DNA from 2 places in the Bradyrhizobium sp. WSM1417 genome. Region 2 is predicted to be linked to the other one. Evidence: predicted binding sites of a transcription regulator. Region 2 holds the regulator's gene; the other holds the start of a gene.

Region 1 (8,804 bases), 450 kb from region 2:
GAGAAATCAGCGCAAAACGATTCCTAACGATCGGTGAAGGCAGGCGTGATTGCCTGGTATCATCGACGTAGTGCGACGCTCATCACGCCGCGCGCTTCACCGTCTCCTTCCCCGACAGATCCTTCTCCGAAAAGCATTCGAGGATCTGGATGCGGAGTTCTTCTGCGGCCGGACCATCAAGCTTCCTGAGCTGATTCCAGAGCCTGATCACTTTCCGTTGTTTCTCGACAGTCATGGGCACCTCCAAAAGACATGGTCGCCGCCATAAAGAGATAGCCCAGTAGAACAAACTAAGAACACAAAGTCCAGCCCTCCCCACGAAATTCGCTCGCCACATCGCCTTCAGCCTTCCGCGCGCTGGCGCGGTTGCTTTTTGGGTTTTCAACCTTAAGTTCGAGCACACGGCCGGCGGCGCAGGCGCTGAAATCCCATCGCAGCCAGCCAGGAAGGCCCCGTGCGAAAGCGCGGGGTTTTTCTTTTGGGGAACGTGCCATCGCCCTCCCCGTTAGTCATTCCGGAGCGAGGGACCGTGACCAGCAAATACTACGCCGTCGAGGTGGTGCGTCAGATCGAGGAGACCGTGGAGATCATGGTCGAAGCGCCGGACCAGACCGCCGCACATGATGCAGCGCTTGCGCACCTGAAGGCGCGCGGCTCCGAATATCAGTGGCTCAATCCCAAATGCGATCTCGTCGTCTGGCGCGAGCGCCAGGTCGATACGCCGGCGATCATCGACGTGTCCGTATCGGCGGAGTAGCAGCCGGAACGAATTTTCCCGTCTCGCGTTGTCAAGTTGAATTCAGTGGTGCTGGCGGCATGTCGCGACGCGGCCGACCAGCTTGAAGAGCCCCGGTCCCTAAGCCCGGGGTTTTTCTTTGAGGGCGCCTGCACGCAGACGCCTCTATCCGAGCGCTGACCCGAACAGCAAAGCAGCCACCCGGGCGTTACGCCGGGTGGCTGCTTTGAGAACTGTCGACGCTCGCCTCTGTCCGCCGCTTAGACCAGCAAAGTCAGACCGGCAGATTGTCGGTCATTCCCGGCGGGACTTCGCTTTGCTTGGTCCGCTCGGCGAGAAGCTCCTTTTCGGCCTCGTACCAGAAGGTGTCCATCGTGCCCGCGGGCTCGCCGGCCTCCTTCCAGAGGTGATAGGCCCGATTTCGAATCTCTACTTCGCTGAGACCAGTCATGTAATTTCTCCCTTTCGGAAGCAAAGCCTGACGACGCCCGAGAGTTCCCTAAGAGAGTTCCTTATTGGTCCAGCACAAGCAAGCAGTCATTGCAGCACTCAGCGAAAAGAAGTCACCGCAACGAAAACGCGAGCCTTAGACGGAGTCCTTGGCCACCTTCAGCGGCGAGGCCTTTACCGACTTGCTCGCCGGCTTCGCCGCGAACTGCATCGGCTCCTTGGTGAAGGGATTGACGCCCATGCGGGCTTCGGTCGCCGGCTTGTTCACCACCGACATCTTTACGAAGCCGGGAATGACGAACTCGCCGGACTCGTTGAGCTCCTTGTAGCCGACGGTTGCCATGTATTCGATGACCGACTTCACGTCGTTCTTCGACAGCTGCGTGCCCTCGGCTATTGCATCAATCAACTGAGTCTTGGTCATCTTCGCCATGTCTGAATTTCCTTCTGTGCGCGCGAGCAGGCTTTGCTCAGGACGCGGTCCAACCGCGCAACGCGCTTCTGATTCATGCCAACTTTCATGAAGTGACGGGGCTTAGAACCCATCGACGCCCAAAACGCAAGCAGGGGGTTCTGGGGGCGCCCGGACGCCGCGGGAAAGATGCCGCAGCTTGCGCCGTTTCCGCCTTGAACCATTTTCTCCCGGAGGCGTCTAACTCTTTGAAGTCCCCAAGCTTCACCCCCATCAGAGAGCCCCGCTTCCCCCAGGCGGGGCTTTCGCCTTTTCCCGGGGGACCCGGCCGCGCAATGCCGGTCAGGCTGGCCCCCCAGGTCTGCGCCTGGGGCCGCGCGGGTGACCGTCACAAGGCAGGTTCTCTTTTCCGGTCATCTCCTGCATAATGCGGCATGGCAAAAACAAAAGTGACCTTCAAAACCGTCCGCATTGCAGACAACGACTGGAAAATCCTGGCGGATTATCCGGACAGCGAACAGCGCGAAATCAAGGGCTTCACCAGCAAGGCAGATGCCGACGACTGGATCAACGGCGACCGCAAGATCGCGTGGCTCCGCTCCCAGGGATACGCCAAGTAAAGCGCGCATAAGTCACGCGCGCATCGCGTGACGCCCCTAGGGGTATGAGGCGCGCTTCGTCCCTCCCCGCTCCAGATGTTCTTTCCGTGCCGGCGCATTGCCGAGCAGGCGGCAATGCCCGCGCGTCTACCGATCTCACGGAGCACCGGTCGAGAAAGCTGTGACCAGGCATGCGCCGTTGAGACTTCGGTAACCTAACGCCTCCAAGCTCCTCTCAGTATCGTTGCGTTGGAGTAACCTCAAAGTGATGGATTTTAACGAGCTGCGTGAACTCGCGGCCGATGTTCGCGTGTTCGTCGACATTGCCGAAGACAAGGCCGAAGCGCTTCGCGCCGTCATCACGGCCTATGACGTGGTGCTCGCGATCTTCCCGTCCGGAGAGGGCATGGGCCTCCACGTCATCAAGGGTGGCGATATCCTGGACCAGATTGCAAAGTCACGAACCCATGCGAGCTACAGCCACACGGCCATCGCGGTTCCCGACCTGGAGCATGCGGAAGTGCTCAAGCACCTGACGGGCCCGGCCGACCAGCGCATTGCGGCGTAGAGCGTTTTCAGCGAACTCGATATCGGTTCGCGCTAAGAAAACGCGTGACAACAATCTGGAGCGGTTCTGATTCAATCAGAACCGACCATGCCCTCGTTGCAGGGTAGAATTTTGCACCCCGGAACGCGCCCCGTTTTAGGAACACGGCTCCTGCGCTCCCGTTGGCCCACACAACCAACCAGGAGTTTGAGATGAAGAAGCTCGTCATTGCGACCGCCGCCCTCGGCCTCATGTGCGGCTCCGCCTTTGCGCAGAACCAGACGGGCCCTGCCCCGCAGTCCGACAACATGCAGAAGCCCGGCATGACCAACACGGACAAGGGCACGATGAGCAGCGGCACGACCGGCATGAGCCATGACGGCATGAGCAAGGGCGGAACGGTGAGGCCCGACGCCTCCGGCCAGGGCGGCTCCGGCCCGGGCAGCGACCAGGGCGGCACCAAGACCCGCAGCAACATGAAGTAAGCCGGTCTCCTGTACGGCCTGCTTCCCGGCCGCGTCGCTTCCCACAAGGCGGCGCGGCCATTTCATGACAAGGGTCGTTTGGAACCTGTCGCGAATGCGCGCCTCACAATCGTGCGCGCACGGAACGGTCAGCCCTCGCCGCGAGTTGCCCCATCTCCAGCAAGGAGATCGTCATGAGCGTTGAAGGCAAAGTGAAGGAAGGCGCCGGGTTCATCAAAGAAGAGATGAACGAACACGGCAAGTCCCCCGAGAGCCAGAAGAAGGCTCAGGAAGGTCGCGACCTGCGCAACGAAGGCCGGATCGAAGACGGCAAGCCGCCGAAGACGACGAAGCCGGGTACCGGTCACTAGATCGCGTTTGAAAACCCCGTTTGGTGAGAGCCGCCCCTGGTCATGTCAGGGGCGGTTTTCTACGTTCACGACCAGCCGATACGTGCCCATGCGATCTTCCGAAGCTGCGATCTCCCGAGCTTGCGGTCCTACATAGACAGCGGGCGGCTCGAACCATGCAGCGCAATGGCTGGTAGAACGCTTCGGCTGTTGTATGGTCGGACGTTTCTTATGAGGGGCTGATGAAGATTGCCATTGTTATCGCCGGCGTGATCGTTGTTGCTGCTGCCGTTCTCGTGTCGGTACAGCCCGACTTTCTGAAGCCTTCGTCTCTGGCACTCGTGATGAAGTCCGACATCCTCGGCTTTTCGCCCGGCATGACATTCGACGAGACCAACAAACTCATCACGCAACGTCGCTACCGCTGCCGTCAGCTTCGCGATTCCTACGTCCTCGAATGCGCAGTCGACGTTGCCAAGGTCACGATCTTTGCCGACGACGTTGACGCCAAACATCCCATCTGGCGCGTCATTGCGGAGTTGAACAATCCGGGTGCCCAGGACGCTGCGGCCAAAGACGCTGCAGTCAAATCGATATCCGACCAGTTCAATGCCCAGCCAACCAAGGACGCTCGGGAAGGATGGATATGGACCGTCGGCCGTGGGCTGAAGCTGACTTACGACGGCACAACCTTGAAGCTCGTGGACGAAGCTGAGGATATCAGGCGTGGCAAGCAGGACGCAAAGCGCTGGGGAGCGCTACGCTGGATGCTCGTCAGTGACGAAGCCGGTTGACGGCCCATAGCGGCAGCCACGATCCCAGCACCATGCAGATCGCAATGGCTGCGACCAGGACGAATTTCAGGGGATGCTGCGAGGATGCGAGCGAACCTTCGAGGTGAAGGTAAGGCAGCATCGCCTCCATGGCTATCCCGATCAGGGCAACCGCAACCAGCCCGCCAACCACCGAAGCGAACAAATTGACGATCCATCCCATCGCGCCGCGCTTGTTCGACCACGCCTCGAAGATCGCGACAGCCAGCATCACGAGCACGAAGATCAGCATGAAGCTCATCGAGCCGCCGACGCTCGCCTTCGACCCGAAGACTTCCACCAGCAGCATGGCCGCCACCGCGAGCAGCGTGATCGCCTTCACGACATTCCTCTTTAGTGTCTCGGCACATGGGCCGCGAAGCCAATTCCGATGCCGAGCAGGCTTTGCAGCATGGCGGTTGGTCGCGCCGGGCTTTGCCGGGGTTCAATCATAATAAGATTTCCGCTCGGCAACTGATGAGGTGCACTCCGCGCAGTTGCGGGCACTCTATCGCATCCGCGCAACCATTCCTTAATGAATTTCCCGCCTAGATTGCGATAGCTTGGATGAACGTGGCGGGGCTTGGTGCGGATCTTCGCGGGTGTACAGGCGATGCGCGGGGTCGCTGCGCTGTCGGTAGTCTGCGGACACGCAATCAGTGCGCGTCCCGATAGGGTCGGACCGGAGCTTGCCGAGGGCGCGCTGACGATTCTCGCGAGCGGCGTCGACATCTTCTTCGTGATCTCCGGCTTCATCATCGCGACCACGGCGGCATCACAACACAACCCGCTGGAATTCGCTTTCAGGCGAGCCCTCCGAATTTTTCCGCTCTATTGGCTGGTGTTGCTGGCGGCGTTTGTCAGTTCGTCCTGGATCGCGTTGGCGCCGGGCGACCGCCCCGCCCTCGACCTCGGAACTATCTTCGCATGGACCTATCCGAACTGGTACCTTGCGCCAGCGTGGTCGCTGGCTTTCGAACTGCACTTCTATGTCGCCGTCGCGGTCATCCTGGCGATCAAGCCGGACCGGCTGTTCGAGATCTTGTTCGCTGGATTCGGCCTGGTCATTCTGGCTCTCGTGTTCGGCCTGGAGTTCGGGATCTACTTGCATCCGCTGGTGCTGGAATTCGGTGCCGGCGTTGTCATCGCCTATCTCCAGAAAAGCGGACGATTGCACTTTTCGCGCCATATCCCGGCAGTTTCCGCGGGCCTGTTCGTGGCCGGCTGGTACTGGATTTTCGTGCGCGGCGCGGCCGACCCGCAATTCGCGCGCGTCCTGACCTATGGCCTCGGCGCGGGATTGCTGATCCATGCTGTGGTCGCTATCGAGATCGAAGGGCGATCCTTCTCACCAGTCCTGCAATGGCTCGGCAAGATTTCGTACGCGCTGTATATCGTCCATTATCCTGTGGTGAAATGGATCGCCAGCTTTGACGGACTGTGGCTTCTGTCGAGCGCCGGGACAATCATCGCCGGCATCCTGCTCTCCATCGGTCTCGCCGCCGCCTTGCGCGTGGCCATTGAGGCACCGATCCTCGATTGGGGGCGCAAGCTAACTCTGATGCGCAGACGCCGATCGCTGCCGGCCGTTCCGTGATCATCTCCCGACGCTGAATCCGGGCAAGTGCGGCCCTTACTGCGTCATGGGCCAACTACGAACAAATAAGGAACAAAATGCATCAGCCGGGATTAAACCTGAAAAGGAGAGATCGCCGTGACTGACAACAAGATGGCTGACAACACAGCGGGCAACACCCAGAAGGATCCGAAAGATTGGGTCTCCGGCGACGACCCGATGACCGGCGCCCAGGAATCCTACCTCAAGACCCTCGCCGAGCAGGCCCACAAGCCCCTCCCCAAGGAGGATCTGACCAAGGCAGAGGCGTCAGAGCTGATCGACACGATGCGGCAGAAGGCCGGGCTCGAGAAGTAAATATCTGGCATCACGGTCATCGCCAGATCACTTCGGTAGACCGCGGATTGCCAGCTGGACGACTGTAACGACAACGAAGGCGACCGCCCCGTAAACGATGGCATTCACGGCCCAAGTGATGGCGACGCCCAGGAAAACGGAACTGCCGACTGCTCCCCAGAAAAGGTAAGCTGCGGAGATGCCCGGCATCTCCCATGCCATCACAGCGATGGAGTAGTCGGTGAGCTGCTCCATGACGAGCAGCACCGTCGAGACGAGCGCCCCGATTGCCAGTGCGACGATGAGAACGGATTTCATTGTCTTCAAAGGCCCAACAGCCCCATCAGTACCGGAATCATAAAAAAAGCTGCCAAGCCGAGGAGGCCTCCTACGGCAAGCTTCGCCCAACGCCGTTGGACTTTCGGCTCGAGCCATGTCGCCAGCTTGACCCAGAGTGCATACGCCCATCCCGCAACAATCGAGCGGATCAATGCAAACAGAAGCTCGCCTAGAATATTGGCCATGACGGTTAGTCGCGTCATCTCCGCGTGGAGTTCATCTGCGAGCGGCTAGACAACCCTGTCCACCCGTGAATGAGGTGGCCAATTCTGCGGTTAGCATCACCGTTCTGACGGCCCGGTTATCGCTGCGGGGCGCTTCGCGTGAAGGGGCTCGTGGTCAAGCGCTTGAGCACTGCCATCGCAATTCATGCCCTTAGTTCGCGCGCTCGGCGCGGCGTCGTGACTGCTGACATCAGGGTGGCAGCAGCGGTGTGCGACGAGCCGCGCGATGCCGCTCAAATCTGCGGTCAACCAAAGGACATGCCATGAAGTTCGCCTCCACTCGCCTGATCGCCACCGACATCAAAAGCATGGTTTCGTTCTACGAAATGATCACCGGAGTTTCCGCCGAATGGCTCGCGCCGGTGTTCGCCAAGATCGTGACGCCGGGCGCCAACCTGGCAATCGGCGCAGCCGAGACGGTCGCGCTCTGGAAAGAAAACAGTGCCGAGCCCGGCGCCAACCGCACTGCCGTGATCGAATTTCAGGTTGAAGACATCGATGCGGATTATGAGCGCCTGAAAGACAAGGTCACGCTGGTGCATGAGCTGAAAACGATGCCGTGGGGCAACAAGACGTTCCAATTTCGTGACCCCGAAGGCACCGCAGTATCGCTCTTCATGCCGCCGGCCGAGCAGGCCGGAAAGCGCCTCGCGGCGTAATAGGCCGCGGCAGCAGATCGGCGCGCGCGATGTGCCAGTGGCGCGTGTGCGGCACTGGATTTGCGGGGAAAGTGCATTGAAATTTCGCCGGCTGATTTACTTCATCAGCCGGCGTCGCCCTCATGCGCATGTGCACCCGCCCCCTGCCCCTCCTCGGATTTTCCTGCTATCTCCTACTCCCTTCGGCTCGGCCGAACCAAAAACCCTCCATCCACCCAGGGAGCAACAACCATGCGATACCTCCACACCATGCTGCGCGTGCGCAATCTCGATGTCGCACTGAAGTTTTACCAGGATGCGCTGGGGCTGAAGGAGGTGCGGCGGATCGAGAACGACAAGGGGCGTTTCACGCTGGTGTTCCTGTGCTCGTCGGACGATCTCGAGGCGCTGAAGAAGCAGCCGCAGACGCGCGGCGCGCCGCTGGTCGAGCTCACCTGGAATTGGGACGAGGAAAAGTATGGCGAGGACCGCTTCTTCGGCCATCTCGCCTATGAGGTCGACGACATCTACGCCACTTGCGAGAAGCTGATGAAGGCCGGCGTCACCATCAACCGTCCGCCGCGCGACGGCAACATGGCCTTCGTCCGCTCGCCGGATTTGCACTCGATTGAGATCTTGCAGAAGGGCGACCCCAAGCCGCCGCAGGAGCCGTGGTCGTCGATGCCCAACATCGGCCATTGGTAGGCTCGCCGCTGGAACAAGCCCGCGCCAGCAGCGTTCTCTCTTCGACAATGCAATTGGAGGAGGACGCGATGGGACGCGGAATTTTGTTGTGGATGCTGGGTGTGCCGATCCCGGTGATCATCTTGCTGTGGCTGTTCTTCGGCCGCTGATCGCCTGACCAGCTTGACCTTGCAATGAAAGCTCCGCCTCCGGCGGAGCTTTTTGCATGCGGAGCTTTTGCATGAGAGGATCGGCGCAATCGCGCGTCGCTCGCCGCAGTGAATTCCGCTATTACCCGCGCCGAAAGAAACGCCTGGGGAGGATGATGTGCCGGACCAAAAGCTGACGATCTGGGGCCGCGCCAATTCGGTCAACGTGCAGAAAGTGCTGTGGTGCCTCACCGAGCTCGGCCTGGCTTACGAGCGCATCGACGCCGGCATGGCCTTTGGCAAGACCCGCGAGGCCGACTATCTCGCGATGAACCCCAATGCGCGAATCCCGACGCTGGTCGAGGGCGATTTCACGCTGTGGGAATCCAATTCGATCATGCGCTATCTCTGCCTCGCGCACGGGCGCGGCACGCCCATTTATCCCGAGACGCCGAAGCTGCGCGCCAGCGTCGATCGCTGGCTCGACT
Region 2 (8,804 bases):
CGGCCACGCCAAGTCGATCGCACTCAATTTCGGCATCGCCCAGGAGTTTCCGGGCCGCTGCCATCTGCGCTTCGACGACACCAATCCGGTCAAGGAAGAGCAGGAATATATCGATTCCATCCAGGCCGACGTGCGCTGGCTCGGTTTCGACTGGGGCAAGAACCTGTTCTTCGCCTCGGACTATTTCGACCGCCTCTATGAATGGGCGGAGCAGCTGATCCGCGACGGGCTCGCCTATGTCGACGACCAGACCCAGGAGCAGATTCGTCTTGCGCGCGGCACGCTGACCGAGCCCGGCAAGAACTCGCCCTTCCGCGATCGCACGGTGGATGAAAACCTCGACCTGTTCCGTCGCATGAAGGCGGGCGAATTCCCGAACGGCGCGCGCGTGCTGCGGGCCAAGATCGACATGGGTGCGGGCAACATCAATCTGCGCGACCCCGTGCTGTACCGCATCCTGCATGCGCACCATCCGCGCACCGGGACCAAGTGGAGCATCTATCCGAGCTACGACTATGCCCACGGCCAGTCGGACGCGATCGAGGGCATCACGCATTCGATCTGCACGCTGGAGTTCGAGGATCACCGGCCGCTCTATGACTGGTTCATCGAGAAGCTGCCGGTGCCGTCGAAGCCGCACCAGTACGAATTCGCACGGCTGAACCTGACCTACACGCTGCTCTCCAAGCGCGTGCTGACCCAGCTGGTGCGCGAGGGCCATGTCGCAGGCTGGGACGATCCGCGTATGCCCACCATGGCGGGGATGCGCCGCCGCGGCGTACCGCCGACCGCCCTTCGCGAATTCGTCAAGCGCATCGGCGTTGCGAAAGCCAATAGCGTCGTCGACGTCGGCATGCTGGAATTCTGCATCCGTGAGGAATTGAACCGCACGTCGCAGCGGCGCATGGCGGTGCTGAAGCCGCTCAAGGTCGTGATCGAGAATTATCCGGAAGGGCAGACCGAGGAGCTCGACGCGATCAACCATCCGGACGATCCTAGCGCCGGCACGCGCAAGATCACGTTCGGCCGCGAGCTCTATATCGAGCGCGACGACTTCATGGAGAACCCGCCGAAAAAGTTCTTCCGTCTGTCGCCGGGCAACGAGGTGCGGCTGCGCTACGCCTATTTCGTCAAGTGCAGCGGCGTGATCAAGAACGATGCCGGCGAAGTGGTGGAGCTGCGTTGCACCTACGATCCCGCGACCAAGGGCGGCAACGCGCCCGACGGCCGCAAGGTCAAGGCCACCATGCACTGGCTGTCGGCGGCAACGTCAGTGCCTGCGGAAATCCGCATCTACAATCAGCTGTTTGCCAACCCGAGCCCGGACGCCTCGAACTTCGCCGCCGACCTCAATCCGCAGTCGCTGGAAATTCTCGCTGATGCCCGGATCGAAGCATCGGTCGCCGAGAGCAATTCGACAGAGCCGATGCAGTTCGAGCGCCAGGGCTATTTCGTGCGCGACAAGGACTCGACGCCCGGCAAGCCGGTATTTTCCAGGACCATCGGTCTGCGCGACTCGTTCGCGAAGGAAGTTGCGAAGGGCTGAAAAGGGCTGCGAGACCACAATGGGCGACGAAGCCGACGCGATCGTTTCCGCCATCATCGCCAAATGGCGCGCTGGCTTCGCCAGGCTCGATGCGGCCGCGCTGTCGTCGCTTTATGCGAAGAATACGTTCTTCTTCGGCTCGAACCCAAAGCTCTACCGGGGCAGGGACGGCGTCGCAGACTATTTCAACGGCCTGCCGCGCTGGCGCAAACCGAGCGCGGTGTTTTCGGAGGTGAAGGCGGCGCAGTCAGGTCCTGACCTCATCAACATGGCCGCAACCATCTCATTCGATCTCGCCGGCGAACGTCCGGATTTTTCGGTCAAGATGAGCTGGGTCATCATGCGCGAGGACGGCGACTGGAAGATCGTCAATCACCATGCTTCGTCGCAGGCGCCGCTGATCTGACCGGCGGGGCACACGGCTTCGTCATTCTCGCGAGAGAACGAACGTGCGCCTCACGCGTTGGGCTGGGTCCAACAAGGAACCCCCCATGCAGAACATCGCAGAGCATATGGAAGTCATCGGCGCCGACGGCGTCCACATCGGCACCGTCGACAAGGTCGAAGGCAATCGCATCAAGCTGACCAAGAAGGACAGCGGCGAGGGCAGCCACAAGGGGCATCATCACTTCATCGACAAGGGCCTCGTCGCCGACATCGAGGGCAACAAGGTCCGGCTGTCGGCCAAGGCGGATGTCGCCGTGACGATGGAAGAGGAAAAGTAGCGGTCGCGCCCTTCCGTTCCTGATCCGTACCGCTATCCGCCCGCCTGCACGTTCCGGTAGCTTCTGGCTTCGTTGCGTATCATCGAGTGCAGGGAATGGCGGAGCCGGGCCGGCCGGTACGGTCGCAAGGGATCGCGGGCACGTGGCCCGTGGGCCGCCCCGCGTCTGCGGGCGGCCTTGCGCCTGCAGGTCTCGACCTCTGGACATCGCTGGCCGAGACCCTGCGCGCGTGGCTACGCGCCGAGGCTGGCGCCGGGCGGCTGTTGCCGTGGGTGCCCGTCGCGTTTGGCTGCGGCATCGCGCTTTATTTCTCCGCCGATCATGAGCCGGTGCTGTGGGTCGTTGCCGCGACCGCCGTCGCACTCCTGCTCGGCGCGGCTGTGCTGCGGCGGAGCCGGCTGTTCGCCCCGGCCATCATGATCGCGGCGGTCGCGGCCGGCTTTGCCGTCGCGACCTGGAAGACGGCGCGCATCGCCCACCCGGTGCTGGCGCGGCGCTCTATTCGGTGTCGTTGTCGGGTTTCGTCGAGGCCCGCGACATCCGCGAGCGCACCGACCGTTTCGTGCTGCGCGTCACCGCGATGGAGGCGCAACGCAGCGACGTCAGGCTCGAGCGCGTGCGCCTGTCGGTCCGCAAGGGCACCGCGCCGGAGGTCGGTAGCTTCGTCCAGTTGAAGGCGCGGCTGATGCCGCCGCTCGCGCCGGTGCGGCCCGGCAGCTACGACTTTTCACGTGACATGTTCTTCCAGGGCATCGGCGCCTCCGGCTTCGCGATGGGCGCCATCACGGTGGCGCCGCCGCCTGAGACCGCCGGCTTGCGGCTGCGTTACGCGGCCTTCATGCAAGGACTGCGCGATGCGATCGATGCCCGCATCCGCGCGACGCTCGACGGCGACAATCGGGCGATCGCGACCGCGCTGCTCACCGGGCGGCGCGATGCGATCACCACGCCCGTCAACGATGCGATGTTCATCTCCGGCCTCGGCCACGTGCTCTCGATCTCCGGTTATCACATGGCCGTCGTGGCCGGTGTCGTGTTCTTCGCGGTGCGCGCGCTGCTCGCTCTGATCCCGGGACTTGCGGCAGGGTTCGCCATCAAGAAATGGTCGGCGGCCGCGGCGCTGGTCGCTGCTGCGTTCTACCTGCTGCTGTCGGGCGCGGAGGTCGCCACGCAAAGGTCGTTCTTCATGACGGCGGTGGTGCTGATCGCGGTGATGGTCGATCGCCGGGCCATTACCTTCCGCACGCTTGCTGTCGCCGCAATGATCGTGCTGGCGGTCGCGCCGGAAGCGCTGGTGCATCCGAGTTTTCAGATGTCTTTTGCGGCAACGCTCGGGCTCGTCGCCTTGGTGCAGATCGGCATGCCCAATTTGTTTGCCTCGCCGGACCATTCGGCGACCGCTCGCATTGCGATGTGGGGTGGCCGCGAGATCGCGATGCTGTTCATGGCCTCGCTGATTGCGGGACTTGCGACCACGCCCTACGCCGCTTTCCATTTCCACCGTGTCACGCCGTTCGGCGTGCTTGCCAATCTTGGCGCGATGCCGGTGGTCTCGGCGCTGGTGATGCCGGCGGGATTGTTGGGGCTGCTTGCTGCGCCGTTCGGGCTGGACAGCGTGTTCTGGTGGCTGATGGGGATCGGTATCGACTGGATGGTCGCGGTCTCGCGCTGGGTCGCGGCATTGCCGGGCGCCGTCGGTCGCATCCCGGCGTTCGGGATCGCGCCGCTGATCGCGGCGAGCCTGGGAATCGTCGTGCTGGGCTTGTTGCGCACGCCGCTGCGCTGGTCCGGCGCCCTGGTGCTGCTGGCAGCGATCCTCTGGGCACTGTCGGCGCGGCAGCCCGACATCCTGATTGCCGGGGATGGCGCGAGCGTCGCGGTGCGGGGCAGGGACGGATATCTGCACCTGATCAGGACGAACAAGGAGAGCTTTCTGCTCAAGGAATGGCTCGCTGCCGACGCCGATCCGCGCGATGCAGGCAGAGCCTCGCTGGCCGATGGCGTGTCCTGTGACGAATCCGGCTGCGTGACGCCACTGGCCGACGGGAGACTGGTCGCGCTGGCACTGCGCGTCGACGCTCTCGCGGACGATTGCAGTCGGGCCGCGCTGGTGGTGACGACACGCCCCGCGCCACCCGATTGCGCGGCGATGGTGGTCGATCGGCAACGGCTCGCCAGCCAGAGTGCGCTGGCGCTGACGCAGCGTGGTGACGGGTTTGTGGTTCAGGCGGTGAGGGCGAGAGGCACGAGCCGCCCCTGGTTGCCGGCCGGCGCGGGCGAGGGTGATTTCGACGGCAGCCTTGCGCCGAAGGCAACCGCGCCCGCATCAAGGACGCAACGCCGGCGGAGACGGACTTGCAGGCCGACGATTGATCGGACGGTGCCGAGAGATGCAGTGGGTTAGTGCATCCGCTCGGATTTCGCTGGCGCAAACCACGCCATCTCGCCGGCCGCGGCCGGCGATGGCGATTCAATCCTGACCTCCGACCTTGCAGCCGGAGGGCGGCTCTGTCAGCCGATCGGCAGGTGCGTGACGGTCGGCTGCCTGTCGGCGATGATCTGCGCCTTGTGCTCGCGCTCGGTGACCGGCTGGGTCACAGGCAATTGCAGCACGGTCGCACGCTGGCCTTCGACGAGCTGCGTCACCAGCACGTATTTGCCGTCGGGAAATTCGATCGCGTCGTGATGGCGGTCGGGAACGTGCGGATCGATCTTGCCGAACTTGCCCACGCGGGAATTGATGGTGCGCGTCCAGATCCAGCGATTGTCGTAGCGGACGTCGTCGGCGAAGGCGAGCTCCGTTCCCGGCAGCAGGCAAACGGCAACAGACGGATCGGCTGCGGAGGCGAAGCCGCGCGTCGAGGTGCCGCGGAAGCTTGTCGTGACGATCGTCTCGCCGACTTCGGCGGGGCGCGACGCGACGGCATGCAGGCTGTAGTCACACATCGGGTGCTCCTCATGCTGGGATAGCAACCCGCGTCTCTCAATCGAGGCGCAGGCCTCTATCAGAGTTGAAGCACGAACGCTCTGCTTGGTTGTGGGCAAATCTGCGGCTGGTTTCCGCGAGCCGCGATCACATTATCTTTCCCGAACTCAATAGGAACAAAGCTCGCTACGATGCATTTGGGAGGCGCGTACGCGAATACTGCAACGGTCGCTCGATCGCATTCGGCCCGTGCGAATTTAATCGCTGGCCGCTGTTTCCGCGAATACGCGAGCCGCGAAGCGGTGCTGTTTCCTGGGCGTCGCGAGGAGCCAGCGCCGGACGAAGGGCCGGATAGTCTGTGCAGAACCAGAAAGACTATCCAGCCGGAGCGGACGATGATCCGCTCTATCTCTGACCGGCGATAGCCGGCATGAAGTACTTCCCGTATGAAGCACTCCTGTATCAAGTACTCCCGGTATCAGTACTTCCGGTAAAGCCCGATCAGCTTGCCCTGAATCTTCACCCGGTTGGGCGGCAGGATGCGGACCTCATAGGCTGCGTTGGCGGGCTCGAGCGCGATCGAGGCGCCGCGGCGGCGGAAGCGCTTCAGCGTCGCTTCCTCGTCGTCGATCAGCGCCACCACGATGTCGCCGGTATCGGCGCTCTCGTTGCGCTGGATCAGCGCCATGTCGCCGTCGAGGATGCCGGCCTCGACCATGGAATCACCGCGCACTTCGAGCGCGTAATGTTCTCCGGAGCCGAGCATGTCAGGCGGTACGCTGATCGTATGGCTGCGGGTCTGCAACGCCTCGATCGGCGTGCCGGCCGCGATGCGGCCCATCACCGGCACCGCGACGGGACGTTCGCCCTCGTCCGCGGAAAGGCTGGAGCTCGCACGCACCTTGCCGAGATTGCCCTCGATGACGCTCGGCGTGAAGCCGCGGCGGCTGCCAGCGGCTGCCTGGAGCTCCGGCAGCTTGATGACTTCAATTGCACGGGCGCGGTTGGGCAGGCGTCGGATGAAGCCACGCTCCTCGAGCGCCGTGATCAGGCGATGGATGCCCGACTTCGAGCGCAGGTCGAGCGCATCCTTCATCTCGTCGAAGGAGGGCGGCACGCCGCTTTCCTTCAGACGTTCACTGATGAACCGCAGAAGCTCGTATTGTTTGCGCGTTAACATCTCGACCAAAGTCCCCCGGTTGATGTCGTCCGATTCCGAGACGCTGAATTCGGCAATAAGCCGCTACATGCTCGAAACAAATCATGAACGGACACTATATGTTCGATACATGTTCCGCAACTGCTTAATTTACCGTGAACGGAGCAAAGTTGGCGGAACGCGCTTGGCCGGGCGCTCAGACGGGGAGTCGCAACACTTCGCAAGCCGCGCCGGTCTCGGCCTTCGGCGCGAACGGTGCGCGCACGAGAAGTACCTGTGCTGCAGCGAGATTCGCAAGCAGCGAAGAGTCCTGATGATCGACGGGAAGAACGATGCGTGTGCCGTCGTCACGCTCGTCCAGATGCGCGCGCAGATAGTCCTCGCGCTGGTCGTTGGCGCCGATTTCGCGGCCGAGCACGGCGCGTTCACGGCGATGGTGAATCACTGAACGGCCCGACAGGGCGCGAATCAGCGGCACCATGAACAGGAAAGCGCAGACGTAGGACGACACGGGATTGCCCGGCAGGCCGATCACACCCATTGCGCCGAGCCGCCCGTGCATCATCGGCTTGCCTGGCCGCATTGCGATCTTCCAGAACGCCATTGCGATGCCTTCGTCCCGCAGTGCCTGCTGGACCAGATCGTGGTCGCCGACCGATGCGCCGCCGGTCGTGATCAGGATGTCGGCGCCGCTCTCACGGGCGCGGCGGATGCCGGCGGTGGTCGCTTCCAGCGTGTCGGCGGCAATCCCGAGGTCGATGGTCTCGGCGCCCTCGCTGCGGGCGAGCGCGTGCAGGGCGTAGCCGTTGGAATAGACGATCTGGCCGTGGCCGGGGGTGGTGCCCGGCATCACCAGCTCGTCGCCGGTGGCGAGAATGGCGACCTTCGGACGCCTGAAAACGGCAAGGTGCGGATGGTTCATCCCGGCGGCGAGCGCGAGGTCGCGCTCGGTGAGACGACTTCCCTTGCGCAGGAGCACGTCGCCCTCGCGGAAATCGACGCCGGCGGGACGGATGTGCCGTCCGGCGATCGCGGCTTCCTTGATCGTGATGCGCTTGCCGGCGGCGACCGTGTCCTCCTGGATCACGACGGCGTCCGCGCCACCGGGAACGACGCCGCCGGTGAAGATCCGCACGGCCTCGCCGGCGCCGACCGTCCCCGCGAACGGTCGGCCCGCCGCGACTTCGCCGATGACGGTGAGCTCCGAATCGATCGTCGCGGCATCGGCCGCGCGCACCGCGTAGCCGTCCATCGCCGACATCGCCTGCGGCGGCTGCGTGCGCCTAGCCGCGACGTCACGCGCGAGCACGCGATGGTAGGCCTCGTCGAGGGAAATCATTTCTTCCGGCAGCGGCTCTGCACCCGCCAGCACCGCGGCGAGCGCGTCGGAAACCGGCATCAAGGCCACGGCGAAAACTCCTGCTCGGCACGTTCGGGCGAATGTTCCGCACGTCTTCTAGCCGAGCGCGGGCGCAGAGGCAAAAACGGCTGAGCGCGCGCAGTCATCCCGCCGCTTCACATAGTTCCGGAAGGCAGGATTACGCGCGTCGTGGCATGATCCGAAGAGCCCGACAGATCGGCAGGAGACTGGTCATGGAAGGGCGAGAACGACGAGCGCCCCGGGCCTGGATCGATCAGCTCCCTGGCTGCCCGGGAGTTACGTCGGGCGCCTTGGGTCCCTGATCCTTATCGGGCAGCGGATCGGCCTGGGATTTCAGGTCGGCGGCCTTGCTCACAAGCTTGGCGGAAAGGTCCGAATCTGAAGTTGTCCTCGCGAATTCAAGAAGAAGAGAGGCCTGCTTGGTGAGGTAGGTTTTGCCCAGCACGATGATGCATCCGTCCGTAGAAGTCCCAACGGACTCTAAGAGTCCGGAAGGCGGTATTCCGTTCCGGGAACTCTGTATAAAAATGCACAAAGTGATTGGGTTCCTCAATTTTTTTCAAAATTGTTCCCGTTGGGCCGTGCCTCCAAGGGTTTCGCGACGACGCCTCGTCGTCAGATGCCCAATGCCTTCAATGCGTTCCCGACGTCACGTGGCGAGGTCACATGCACCGCCGTCAAGCCGCGCGCGCGCGCTCCCTCGATATTTTCGGCAAGATCGTCGAAGAACACGATGCGCCGGGCGGGTACACCGATCGCCCCAACGACGTGGTCGAAGGCCTCCGCATCCGGTTTGCGCAGGCCAATGCTGGACGACAAATACAGCTCGCGGAAATGGCCGAGGAGGTCGGCATATTCCCGCGAGAAATGGTCCACGTGCGGCCGGTTGGTATTGGAGAAAGCGTAGAGCGGCATCTGCTTCGCTGCCCGCGGCAGCAGCTCGGCGACGTCAGGCATTTCGCCGGCGAAGATCGCGTTCCAGCCTTCCAGGAACTGCGCGTCCGAAATGCCGATTCCGAGCGATGCTCGCAATGAGGCGAAATAATCCTCATCGCTGATCTTCCCCA

Evidence for each region. Region 2 encodes LexA, which represses DNA repair genes until DNA is damaged. Its sites were predicted from a motif close to TGTTCNNNNTGTGTTCNG; they were not measured.
Region 1: BRA1417_RS0122650 (DUF3072 domain-containing protein) is a predicted target of LexA. The motif match lies at 6,025-6,042, and genes of this name have one in related genera.

The regions. Positions count from the first base shown of each region.
Region 1 is NZ_KI911783.1:4,707,994-4,716,797, reverse strand. It holds gene BRA1417_RS44905 (hypothetical protein) at 83-235, opposite strand; gene BRA1417_RS0122700 (hypothetical protein) at 530-757, shown strand; gene BRA1417_RS42935 (DUF2934 domain-containing protein) at 1,011-1,187, opposite strand; gene BRA1417_RS0122690 (HU family DNA-binding protein) at 1,323-1,619, opposite strand; gene BRA1417_RS0122685 (hypothetical protein) at 2,048-2,218, shown strand; gene BRA1417_RS0122680 (hypothetical protein) at 2,463-2,765, shown strand; gene BRA1417_RS0122675 (hypothetical protein) at 2,957-3,229, shown strand; gene BRA1417_RS44900 (hypothetical protein) at 3,403-3,579, shown strand; gene BRA1417_RS40680 (hypothetical protein) at 3,801-4,352, shown strand; gene BRA1417_RS0122660 (hypothetical protein) at 4,333-4,713, opposite strand; gene BRA1417_RS0122655 (acyltransferase) at 4,957-5,967, shown strand; gene BRA1417_RS0122650 (DUF3072 domain-containing protein) at 6,100-6,303, shown strand; gene BRA1417_RS0122645 (hypothetical protein) at 6,331-6,600, opposite strand; gene BRA1417_RS0122640 (hypothetical protein) at 6,606-6,806, opposite strand; gene BRA1417_RS0122635 (VOC family protein) at 7,109-7,504, shown strand; gene BRA1417_RS0122630 (VOC family protein) at 7,736-8,188, shown strand; gene BRA1417_RS44150 (hypothetical protein) at 8,155-8,337, shown strand; gene BRA1417_RS0122620 (glutathione S-transferase family protein) at 8,495-8,804, shown strand, end outside.
Region 2 is NZ_KI911783.1:5,153,525-5,162,328, reverse strand. It holds gene BRA1417_RS0125115 (glutamine--tRNA ligase/YqeY domain fusion protein) at 1-1,546, shown strand, start outside; gene BRA1417_RS0125110 (nuclear transport factor 2 family protein) at 1,566-1,952, shown strand; gene BRA1417_RS0125105 (DUF2171 domain-containing protein) at 2,038-2,271, shown strand; partial or broken gene BRA1417_RS40815 (ComEC/Rec2 family competence protein) at 2,367-4,644, shown strand; gene BRA1417_RS0125095 (hypothetical protein) at 4,783-5,217, opposite strand; gene lexA (transcriptional repressor LexA) at 5,676-6,377, opposite strand; gene glp (gephyrin-like molybdotransferase Glp) at 6,553-7,764, opposite strand; gene BRA1417_RS0125080 (hypothetical protein) at 7,991-8,182, opposite strand; gene BRA1417_RS0125075 (HAD family phosphatase) at 8,353-8,804, opposite strand, start outside.